3 regions of the Blautia stercoris genome follow, and region 3 is predicted to be linked to each of the others. Evidence: riboswitches for the same ligand, from Rfam matches in the RefSeq annotation. Region 3 holds a riboswitch; each other region holds the start of a gene.
The links. A riboswitch is a leader RNA that binds a small molecule or an ion and turns the genes downstream of it on or off. The one in region 3 is predicted to bind thiamine pyrophosphate.
Positions count from the first base shown of each region.

Region 1: it holds a riboswitch for thiamine pyrophosphate, as region 3 does, so the genes downstream of both, thiW (energy coupling factor transporter S component ThiW) here and thiS (sulfur carrier protein ThiS) in region 3, are expected to answer to the same signal.
Region 2: it holds a riboswitch for thiamine pyrophosphate, as region 3 does, so the genes downstream of both, thiD (bifunctional hydroxymethylpyrimidine kinase/phosphomethylpyrimidine kinase) here and thiS (sulfur carrier protein ThiS) in region 3, are expected to answer to the same signal.

Region 1 is NZ_BAAHYF010000002.1:741,687-744,966, forward strand. It holds gene ACYQ2D_RS13190 (sugar O-acetyltransferase) at 1-145, shown strand, start outside; gene thiM (hydroxyethylthiazole kinase) at 183-1,001, opposite strand; gene thiW (energy coupling factor transporter S component ThiW) at 955-1,518, opposite strand; TPP riboswitch at 1,607-1,710, opposite strand; gene ACYQ2D_RS13205 (iron-containing alcohol dehydrogenase) at 1,827-3,005, shown strand; gene ACYQ2D_RS13210 (SulP family inorganic anion transporter) at 3,021-3,280, shown strand, end outside.
Region 2 is NZ_BAAHYF010000002.1:498,840-502,119, reverse strand. It holds gene cytX (putative hydroxymethylpyrimidine transporter CytX) at 1-930, opposite strand, end outside; gene thiD (bifunctional hydroxymethylpyrimidine kinase/phosphomethylpyrimidine kinase) at 927-1,727, opposite strand; TPP riboswitch at 1,871-1,977, opposite strand; gene ACYQ2D_RS12090 (NUDIX hydrolase) at 2,236-2,763, opposite strand; gene ACYQ2D_RS12085 (GH1 family beta-glucosidase) at 2,760-3,280, opposite strand, start outside.
Region 3 is NZ_BAAHYF010000001.1:1,697,708-1,700,987, forward strand. It holds gene ACYQ2D_RS08205 (thiazole synthase) at 16-786, opposite strand; gene thiF (sulfur carrier protein ThiS adenylyltransferase ThiF) at 864-1,490, opposite strand; gene thiS (sulfur carrier protein ThiS) at 1,492-1,689, opposite strand; TPP riboswitch at 1,975-2,081, opposite strand; gene ACYQ2D_RS08220 (response regulator transcription factor) at 2,126-2,815, opposite strand; gene ACYQ2D_RS08225 (sensor histidine kinase) at 2,816-3,280, opposite strand, start outside.

The DNA.
Region 1 (3,280 bases), on a different contig from region 3:
CAATACAGTAATTGGTGCCGGAAGTGTAGTAACCAAAGATATTCCGGCAAATGTGGTTGCTTATGGAATACCGTGTAAGGTGATAGGAGAAATCAATGAGCATGACAAGGAATATTATTTCAAAGATCGGAAAATAGAGCTGTAATCATTATTCGAGGAGACCAAAAGTCTCCTCTTTATATTTAATACACGATTATTTTTGCAAGTGAATCTCGTTTTGCTTCGGTCAACTGATAGAAGGAATCCAATAGCTGAACCTGAAAAGACCCAGGAGCCATTGTCTTTTTTGCGGCGAGTTCTCCGGCAATTCCAAATTCAACAGTCGAAGTCAGAGCGGCGTTAAAAGCATTTGAGGCAGAGGCAAGATAGGAAGCACAGACCATCCCAAGCATACAGCCGGTTCCGGTAATATTTGCCATAGCGGGTGAACCATTTTGGACAAAGAAACACTCATCTTTTGATACAATCATGTCTTCTTTTCCGGTGATGAGAAAAACTGTATTCCATTCATCGGCTTTTTTCTGAAAGAGTTTGGTCAGTCTATTTCGATTTTCGTCGGTGATGGAATCTTTTTCTCCGGCGTCGATTCCGACAGCGTGGGATTCTTCCTCTATCATGGCAAGCAGTTCTGACATATTTCCCTTTAAAACCGAAGGGACATGAATTTTCAGTAATTCTTTTGCAAAATTTTTTCGAAGCGTACTGCATGCAGTTCCGACAAGGTCAAGAAGCACCGGAATTTCTTTTTGTACCGCAGTCTTTAACGCAATCGGCATGGCTTCCATTCTTGCATCAGTAATATTTCCAAGATTTAAAGCAAGAACCTGTGCAGTGCTTGTAATTTCAGCAACTTCAAGCGGGTGTTCTGCCATAATCGGGCGTGCGCCGGAGGCAAGAACGATATTTGCACAGTCATGGATGGAAATTGGATTGGTAATGCAGTGAATCAGTGGTTTAGTGAGTCGATTTTGTTCTTTTAGATTTTCTAACTTTTTTATCATAAACTTTTGCTCCAAGATTTCTTTGAAACTCGGCAAGAACACCTGCCTGACTTAAGGTTTTTAAGAAGAACCAGGCAACTGTTCCGCCCATTGTCGTAGCAGCTAAAAACATTGGGGTATAGTAAAATGCGGTTAAACCGCCTCTTCCCATAAGAATTGCCATAACAGGGTAAGAAACCAGAGAACCGATAATTCCGGTTCCAAAGATTTCACCTAAGACAGCGCAGATGATTTTACCACCGGAAGCCCGATAAAAGACACCGGATAAAAATGCTCCAAATACGGCTCCGGTTAAGGCAAGCGGAGGAATTCCCATCATCATCATACGGATGATTCCGATTAAAGTTGCGCATAGAAGGGAATACCAAGGTCCAAGAAGCACGGAGCAGACAATGTTAATAAAATGTGCAGTCGGACACATTCCTTCGATTCTTAGAATCGGAGAGATGACAACACCGATGGCAACTAACATGGCAAGCATAACCATGCGAAGTAAGTGAGAATGTTCTGTTTTCATAAAGCGTATCCTTTCTTTATTTATAAAAATTTTTTGAATAAAGTAAAAATGCCCTGGATTTGGAAATCCGGAGCAGATATGGTTAAAATTATAAATTCTTATGATTTCCTACGCTGGTATTATCCAAATCAGGTGCGGTCGAAGCTAATATCTTCCTCTCAGCCTGTCACACAAGCTCCCGTATTGTTTCTACTTAAATCGTAAAAAGATTATCACAATAGAAATGTAAAGTCAACTTGTATTCTGAAAACACAGGTATTATACTTATAACAACTCAAAAAGTAAGAAAATAACAGGAGGATCAGAGGATGTTTCACTTTAATTATTATGCACCCACACAGGTAGTATTTGGAAAAGACACAGAAGAAAAGACAGGAGAACTTGTAAAGGCACAAAACTGTAAAAAAGTTTTGATTCATTACGGAAGTGGAAGTGTAAAACGGACGGGATTGTTAGACCGCGTAAAACAGGCATTGGAAAAAGAAAACCTTGCATATACAGAACTGGGCGGAGTGGTTCCGAATCCAAGACTTTCGCTTGTAAAGGAAGGAATTGAACTTTGCAAAAAAGAAGGTGTTGATTTTATCCTGGCAGTCGGCGGAGGAAGTGTCATTGACTCTGCAAAGGCAATCGGATATGGAGTTGCAAATGGTGGTGATGTATGGGATTTTTATTCTCATAAAAGAAGTGCGGCAGGCTGTCTGCCAATCGGTGTTATTTTAACCATTTCAGCAACAGGAAGTGAGATGAGTGATTCTTCTGTTATCACAAATGAAGATGGATGGATTAAAACCGGATATCACAGTGAATACTGCCGTCCGAAGTTTGCGATTATGAATCCGGAACTGACTATGACGCTGCCGGATTATCAGACTGCATGCGGATGCACCGATATTTTAATGCATACAATGGAGCGTTATTTTACCAAAGGGGAAAATATGGAGCTGACAGACAGCATTGCCGAAGCATTGATGCGTACAGTGATTGAAAATACAAAGATCTTAAAAGAAAATCCAAAAGATTACAATGCCAGAGCTGAAGTAATGTGGGCAGGAAGTCTTTCTCATAACGGCTTAACCGGATGTGGAAATGGTGGAAATGATTTTGCAACACATGCACTGGAACATGAACTTGGCGGTATGTATGATGTGGCACATGGAGCAGGACTTGCAGCACTTTGGGGAAGCTGGGCCAGATATGTCTATAAAGAAATTCCGGAACGTTTCCACAAATTTGCAGTGCGGGTAATGGGACTTGAAGATACCGGAGATGCAGAGGAAATGGCAGTGCATGGAATTGAAGCAATGGAGGCATTTTTCCGTGAAATAAAGATGCCGACCAATCTTCGTGAGCTGGGGCTGACTCCGAGTGAAGAAGAATTAAAAGAACTGGCACATAAATGCAGTTTAAATACAGGCGGACATAAGGGCTCTGCAAAAGTATTATATGAGGCAGATATGCTGGCAATCTATGAAATGGCAAAATAATAAGGAATGAAACGTATGAAGGGTTTATTATTTCCGACATTAAAAAATTATAAAAAAGAATACTTAAAAAAAGATATTTTTTCAGGAATTATTATGGCAGCGGTGTCGATTCCGATTTCGATGGGATATGCACAGATTGCAGGACTTCCGGCAGTCTATGGACTTTATGGTTCGGTCTTTCCGATTTTATTCTTTGCACTGTTTTCTACTTCAAAACAGTTTATCTTTGGTGTAGATGCTGCACCGGCAGCGATTGTGGGAGCAGCACTTGTTTC
Region 2 (3,280 bases), on a different contig from region 3:
GAAATTTGTAATGTTATCCATTGGATACACAATTGCGGCAATTGTTCCAATTATCGTTACTACAATTGCTGCCCATTTTTCCTGAATTTTAGAGGAAATCGATACGCTAGAAACTCCTGCGGAATAAGCATCCAAAAAGGTTGTTGTGACTGTGGAAAATACAATAATTAAAAGTCCCACAATACCAAATCCTGTTTTTAACATAATCTGCGCAATGTCATATTCACCTGTAAAAATAGCTGCTCCCATACCAATCATATACATAAAAATGCTGACCAGACTGTAAACAACTACACTTGCAAATGTCGCTGCAAATGGTTTTTCTGCTTCTCTTGTATAGTCACTGATCAGTGGCAGCCAGGAAAGCGGCATTGCTACCGCAAGCTCTACTGCGGCTCCAAATGTCAGACTTCCATCATCTACAATTGCCGGCATGCTTCCATTTCCAAAAAAGATAACTTTAAAAAGTACCAACGATAAGATAAAAAGTGCAGTCATTGCAACGGTGTTTAATTTACCAAGATTTGTAATCCCAATCAGAATCCATACAATAATCAGAACACCGATAATAATCGCCCAAATCCAAATGCCGGTATGTAGCACACCATCTGCTGCAAGTGCACCGTCATAAATCATAATTGCAGTCCAACCCACAAGCTGTAAGACATTTAAAATGGCAAATAAAAGGCTTCCCCTTTCACCAAAACTCATTTTTACTGTTTCCATGGCACTTTTACGTTCTTTTGCACCAATCATTCCCGCTGCAAACATCATAAGTCCGCCAATCAGATGTCCCAGTAAAATCGCTGCCATTGCTTTTCCAAAGCCAAGTGGTGCAAAATAAGTACCGGTCAGGATTTCAGCTAAAGATACCCCTGCACCAAACCAAATCAGTCCGTTTGAAAAAACGGAAGTTCTCTTTTCACTCATCCCTCGTACTCTCCTTTGACTGCAAACGCATGATTCATCGGTCCGCTTCCTTTTCCAAGGTCAAGCATAGCGGCAAGTGCGCCGGAAATATAATTTTTTGCATATTTTACGGAAGTTTCCAAATCTCTTCCTTTTGCAAGATTTGACGCAATCGCTGAAGAAAGAGTGCAGCCGGTTCCGTGTGTATTAGAATTATCAATTCTCTTTCCATGGAACCATACCGGCGCTTTTCCTTTTTGAAAAAGCAGGTCGTTCGCATCATTTAACTGATGTCCGCCTTTTAATAAAACTGCACAGTCGAATTTCTCACAAATAAGCTCTGCTGCTTTTTCCATATCTGCTTCTGATTTAATTTCCATCTCAGAAAGAACTTCTGCTTCCGGAATATTTGGAGTAATCACTGTTGCAAGCGGTAATAGTTTACTTTTCAATACACTGATAGCATCTTCACTAATCAGTCTTGCCCCACTGGTTGCCACCATAACAGGGTCTACTACGATATTTTTTGCGTGATACTCAGTCAGTTTTTCTGCAATGGTTTCAATCAGCTCACTTGAAGAAACCATTCCTGTCTTAATCGCATCCGGATAAATATCTGTAAAAATACTATCAAGCTGCTCTGCCAAAAATTTTGGTGTTACCTCCATAATATCTGTTACGCCAGTTGTATTCTGAGCAGTCAACGCCGTAATCGCACTCATCGCATACACGCGATTTGCGGTCATTGTCTTAATATCTGCCTGAATGCCGGCGCCTCCACTGGAATCACTTCCAGCAATTGTTAATGCTGTGTACATCATTTTTTCCTCCTTGTTCTTTGCATTAATTTTATAGAGCGACAAAAGGTGGTGCCCCCAATCTGCCGCTGTTATGCCTTGAATCTTTCAATGTATTTTAAAAATGCAGGAACCCAACGAAAGATTCCTGCATCTAAAACACATATCTGTGATTCATTATCTCCCTACGTTGGCATTACCCAAATCAGGTTCTGGGTTAAAGCATCCGCTTACTCTCAGCCTGCTTACGCAAGCACCCCGCTTTTTATAACAATTTTATTATACACCCTTATCTTGAAAATACAAGTTTTTGATGCTATTTTTCCCTTGAACCCAAATAGCAGGTGCAACTGATATAATAATCTATCGCACCTGCCATCTTCCTTCATCGTTCTTACGATCGAGGTAAAGCCTTTTCCACTCCAATAATTTGTTATATGCTTTTCTTCAAGATTTCAATCTCGCATTTTATGACTTTCTTCAAGATTTTATTTTACGTTTTTATGACTTTCTTCAAAATTTTATTTTTCTACCGGCTCATCCATCTTGCCCAGGCTGCCAGCCCTGCTCCATGTTTTATTTCACCTGATGCCACCATTCTTTTAAATTCTTCTATCGAGACTTCATGAAGTTTCAGCACCTCTGCCGGGTCCAAAGATTCCTCCCCCTGCTTTCCACAACAAATTGCAAAAAGATGGATTTTCTCATTCGTCGAACCAAACGACGGATAAAAATCTCCAAGCGGAATCACCTCTTCTGCTTCATATCCCGTTTCTTCTTTCAATTCACGTACTGCTGCCTGCTCTGCTGTTTCCCCCGGGTCTATCAGTCCTCCCGGAAGCTCCGTCTGCCACAAGCGGATTGGATAACGATATTCCTTCAGCGTAATAATATTTTCTCCATGAAACGGAAGAATACTTACTCCTTCAATCATTTCAAGATAATCATAAGGTCGGATCTGATTTTTCACCCGTACTTTATCCTGTACAAGTGTAAAGCGACCCAGCTTTATTTTCTCTGACTCTACTGTTTCAAATGGACTTTTTATTTCCTTCATATTTCTTCCCCATTTGTCTTAATGACATGTTTATACCAATACGCCGAATCCTTTAGAATTCTCTGCTGATTACGATAATCCACATACACAAGTCCAAATCGGTCAGAATAACCTTTTGCCCATTCAAAGTTATCCATCAATGACCACTGGAAATATCCTCTGATATCCACCTCTGTTGCAGCTCTTTTTAGTTCATGCAGATATCTTCCAAGAAAATCAATTCGATTCGGATCATGCACTTTTCTATCCAGTGAAATCACGTCATGGCAAGATAAACCATTTTCTGTGATATAAATTGGTTTTTGATATCTTTCATATAAGAATTTTGGTCCCCAATATAAACATTCCGGAGTAACCGGCCACTGTATCGCTGTTTTCGGAAAACCTTCATATCTTTGAACGGCCTCCGGCTTTCCATTCTCTCCCATACGATAAGCGCAGCCATTATAGATATTTTGTCCATAGACATCAATTGGTTCAGAAATTAATTTCATATCTGCATCTGTAATTTTCGGAA
Region 3 (3,280 bases):
TTTCTCCCCCCGCTCTTAATCCTGTAAAAATCCGGTAAGCGGAGAAGATGCACTTGCTCCTTTTTCCATGACACGTCCCATACCTGCCAGATAAGCGGCTCTTCCTGCTTCAATTGCTTTCTTAAATGCCTCTGCCATCGCCGGAATGTCACCTGCTGTTGCAATTGCAGTATTTGCCATAACTGCTGCTGCCCCCATTTCCATTGCCTCACATGCCTGAGATGGTTTACCGATTCCTGCATCTACAATAATCGGTAAATCAATTTCATCAATTAAAATCTGAATAAATTCTTTTGTGCAAATTCCTTTATTTGAACCAATCGGAGAACCAAGAGGCATTACACACGCTGCACCGGCATCCCGAAGTTCTCTTGCCACATTTAAATCCGGATACATATATGGCATAACGACAAATCCCTCTTTTGCCAGAATTTCCGTTGCCTTGATGGTTTCATAGTTATCCGGAAACAGATATTTTGAATCATGGATGACTTCGATTTTTACAAAATCTCCACAGCCGAGTTCTCTGGAAAGTCTTGCAATACGCACTGCTTCTTCTGCATTTCTTGCACCCGATGTATTTGGAAGCAGCGTAACATTTTCAGGAATGTAGTCTAAGATATTTGCCATTCCTCCCTCATTTGCACGTCTCAGTGCCAATGTAATAATCTGTGCTCCTGCTTTTTCCACTGCTGCTTTGATTAAATCCAGGGAATATTTTCCTGAACCTAAAATAAAGCGAGACTCAAATGTATGTCCCCCAAGTGTAAATGTATCATTATTCATTTTGTTTTCCTCCATCTGGTTTTCTATATCCTATTTTTTCTTATTTTATTTTCTTTTTAACTTTCTTTTTATCTTCTCTATTTGCCTCTGATAATCAGTTCTGTAATCAGATTTGCCTGATGTGCTGCACAGATTGCAACTCTCGGTGCCATAAGCCCTCTTCCCTTTACCGGTTCGGTATGCGCATCCCCACATAAATAAAAATGCTCATTGATTTTTCTTGTCACAATCTCGTTGCTTCTTCCATAGCCTGCCATGCCGGAGCCGGCGACTAAAATCTTATCCGGATAATATTCTCCTACTCCGCTGACTAACATTGCTTTTGCTTCCGGACGGTCGAATGCTTCGCAGATAATGTCTTCATTGTGAAATAAAGTCCCTACATTTTCATCGGTCACTCTCACACAGTCTGTCTCTACCTCAAGGTATGGATTGATTTCCCGAAGTTCCTCCAAAAGTGCTTCTGTCTTGTATCTGCCAATATGTTCCATGCGATACTGCTGACGGTTTAAATTCGTGATATCTACTCTATCAAAATCAATCAGATGCAGATGTCCCACACCGATTCTGGTAAGAAAAAATGCAATGTTTGAACCAAGTCCGCCAAGTCCTGCAATCGCCACTTTTGCCTCATCTAATTTACTTTGAACTTCCTCCGAATGACGTTCAACAAGCGCCTCCCTGATTTCTTCTTTTGTTAACATCTCAGCCTCCTCCTACAAAACTTACAACTTCTAAGACGTCTCCATCTGTTGTTAATGTTTCAGCTAAATGCTTCTTTGGAACAATCTTTCCATTACACTCTACCGCTACACGAGTCAGGTTGTAACCCATCTGCTCTAAGAGCTGTGCAATGGTGGTATTCGGAACAAAATCCCGCTCTCTTCCATTTACTTTAATCATTCTAAACTCCTCACTTTCTTGATGTACTTTCTTAATTTTCCTGTTTGGCATTTTGTAGAACATGTTTTTTATTTTTCATGACAAAACTTTTTAATGAAATAAAAAAGAGTTCACGAAAGAAATACACCCGCGGTGGTGCACCCCTTCATGAACTCTCATTCAATCACTTGGTATTACTTATTCAATTGTCAAATAATTAAAAAGCATCGTACCCTCAGAATCTTTCTGTGCTTGATTATGAGGATACATAAAAAAACGGGAGGTGCCAACTTCTGACATTTCCCGCAACATTTCATACGTCTGTCCCTACGTTGGCATTATCCAAATCAGGTTATGGGTCGAAGTTCTTAACTTCCTCTCAGCCTATCAAATAAGCTCCCCTTGTTTTTACCACTTTACTGTACGATATTCTTGCGTATTTGTCAAGTATATTTTTTCAGACTTTGAAACGATATCCAACACCCCAGATTGTCTCAATATACTGTGGTTTTGCTGTATTTAATTCAATCTTTTCACGAATCTTTTTAATGTGTACGGTTACTGTCGCAATATCACCAATGGATTCCATCGCCCAGATTTCTTTAAAGAGTTCGTCTTTTGTAAAGACACGGTTTGGATTCTGTGCAAGGAAGGTTAATAAATCAAATTCTTTGGTTGTGAAGTTCTTCTCTTCTCCATTAATCCAGACACGTCTTGCTGTCTTATCAATCTTTAAGCCGCGGATTTCGATGATATCATTTTCCTGTACTCCGGTTCCAATCAGGCGTTCATAACGAGCCAGATGGGCTTTTACCCTTGCAACCAGCTCACTCGGGCTAAACGGTTTTGTCATATAATCATCTGCGCCAAGTCCAAGACCACGGATTTTATCAATATCATCTTTCTTTGCAGAAACCATGATAATCGGTGTGTTTTTCACATTTCGGATTTCACGACAGATTTCAAATCCATCTACTTCCGGAAGCATTAAATCAAGGATAAATAAATCATACTCTCCCTCTAATGCCTTTTTTAATCCGACATCTCCGCGGTTTTCGATTTCCACTTCAAATCCGCTCAACTCCAGATAATCCTTCTCTAAATCAGCAATTGCCTCTTCATCTTCAATAATTAAAATTTTACTCATTTACTGATAAACCTCCTGGTATTTTCTTAAAACAAAGTACATGACTGTACCAATATTTTCCTTGCTGGTTGCCCAGACTTTTCCTCCATGATCCTCCATAATTTTCTTTACAATCGAAAGACCGATTCCACTTCCGCCTTTAGAAGAATTTCTTGACGCATCTGTTCGGTAGAACCGTTCAAAGATATTTGGTAAATCTTTTGCTGAGATTCCTTTTCCGTTATCTTCGATTTCTACCTGAATAAAATCTCCGACATCTTTTACTCTTAAATTAATTCGGCGTGCTCTGGTGCTGTCCATATATTTCAAAGAATTGCTGGTAATGTTATTAATCACTCGCTTAATCTGTTCTGCATCCGCAATAACCAGCACCTCCGGTCCTACATAGTTTGAATAGTTAAACTCTACCCCTTTTGATTCAAGTTCCATTCCAATTTCTTCTGCACAGTCATTAAAAAATTCGGT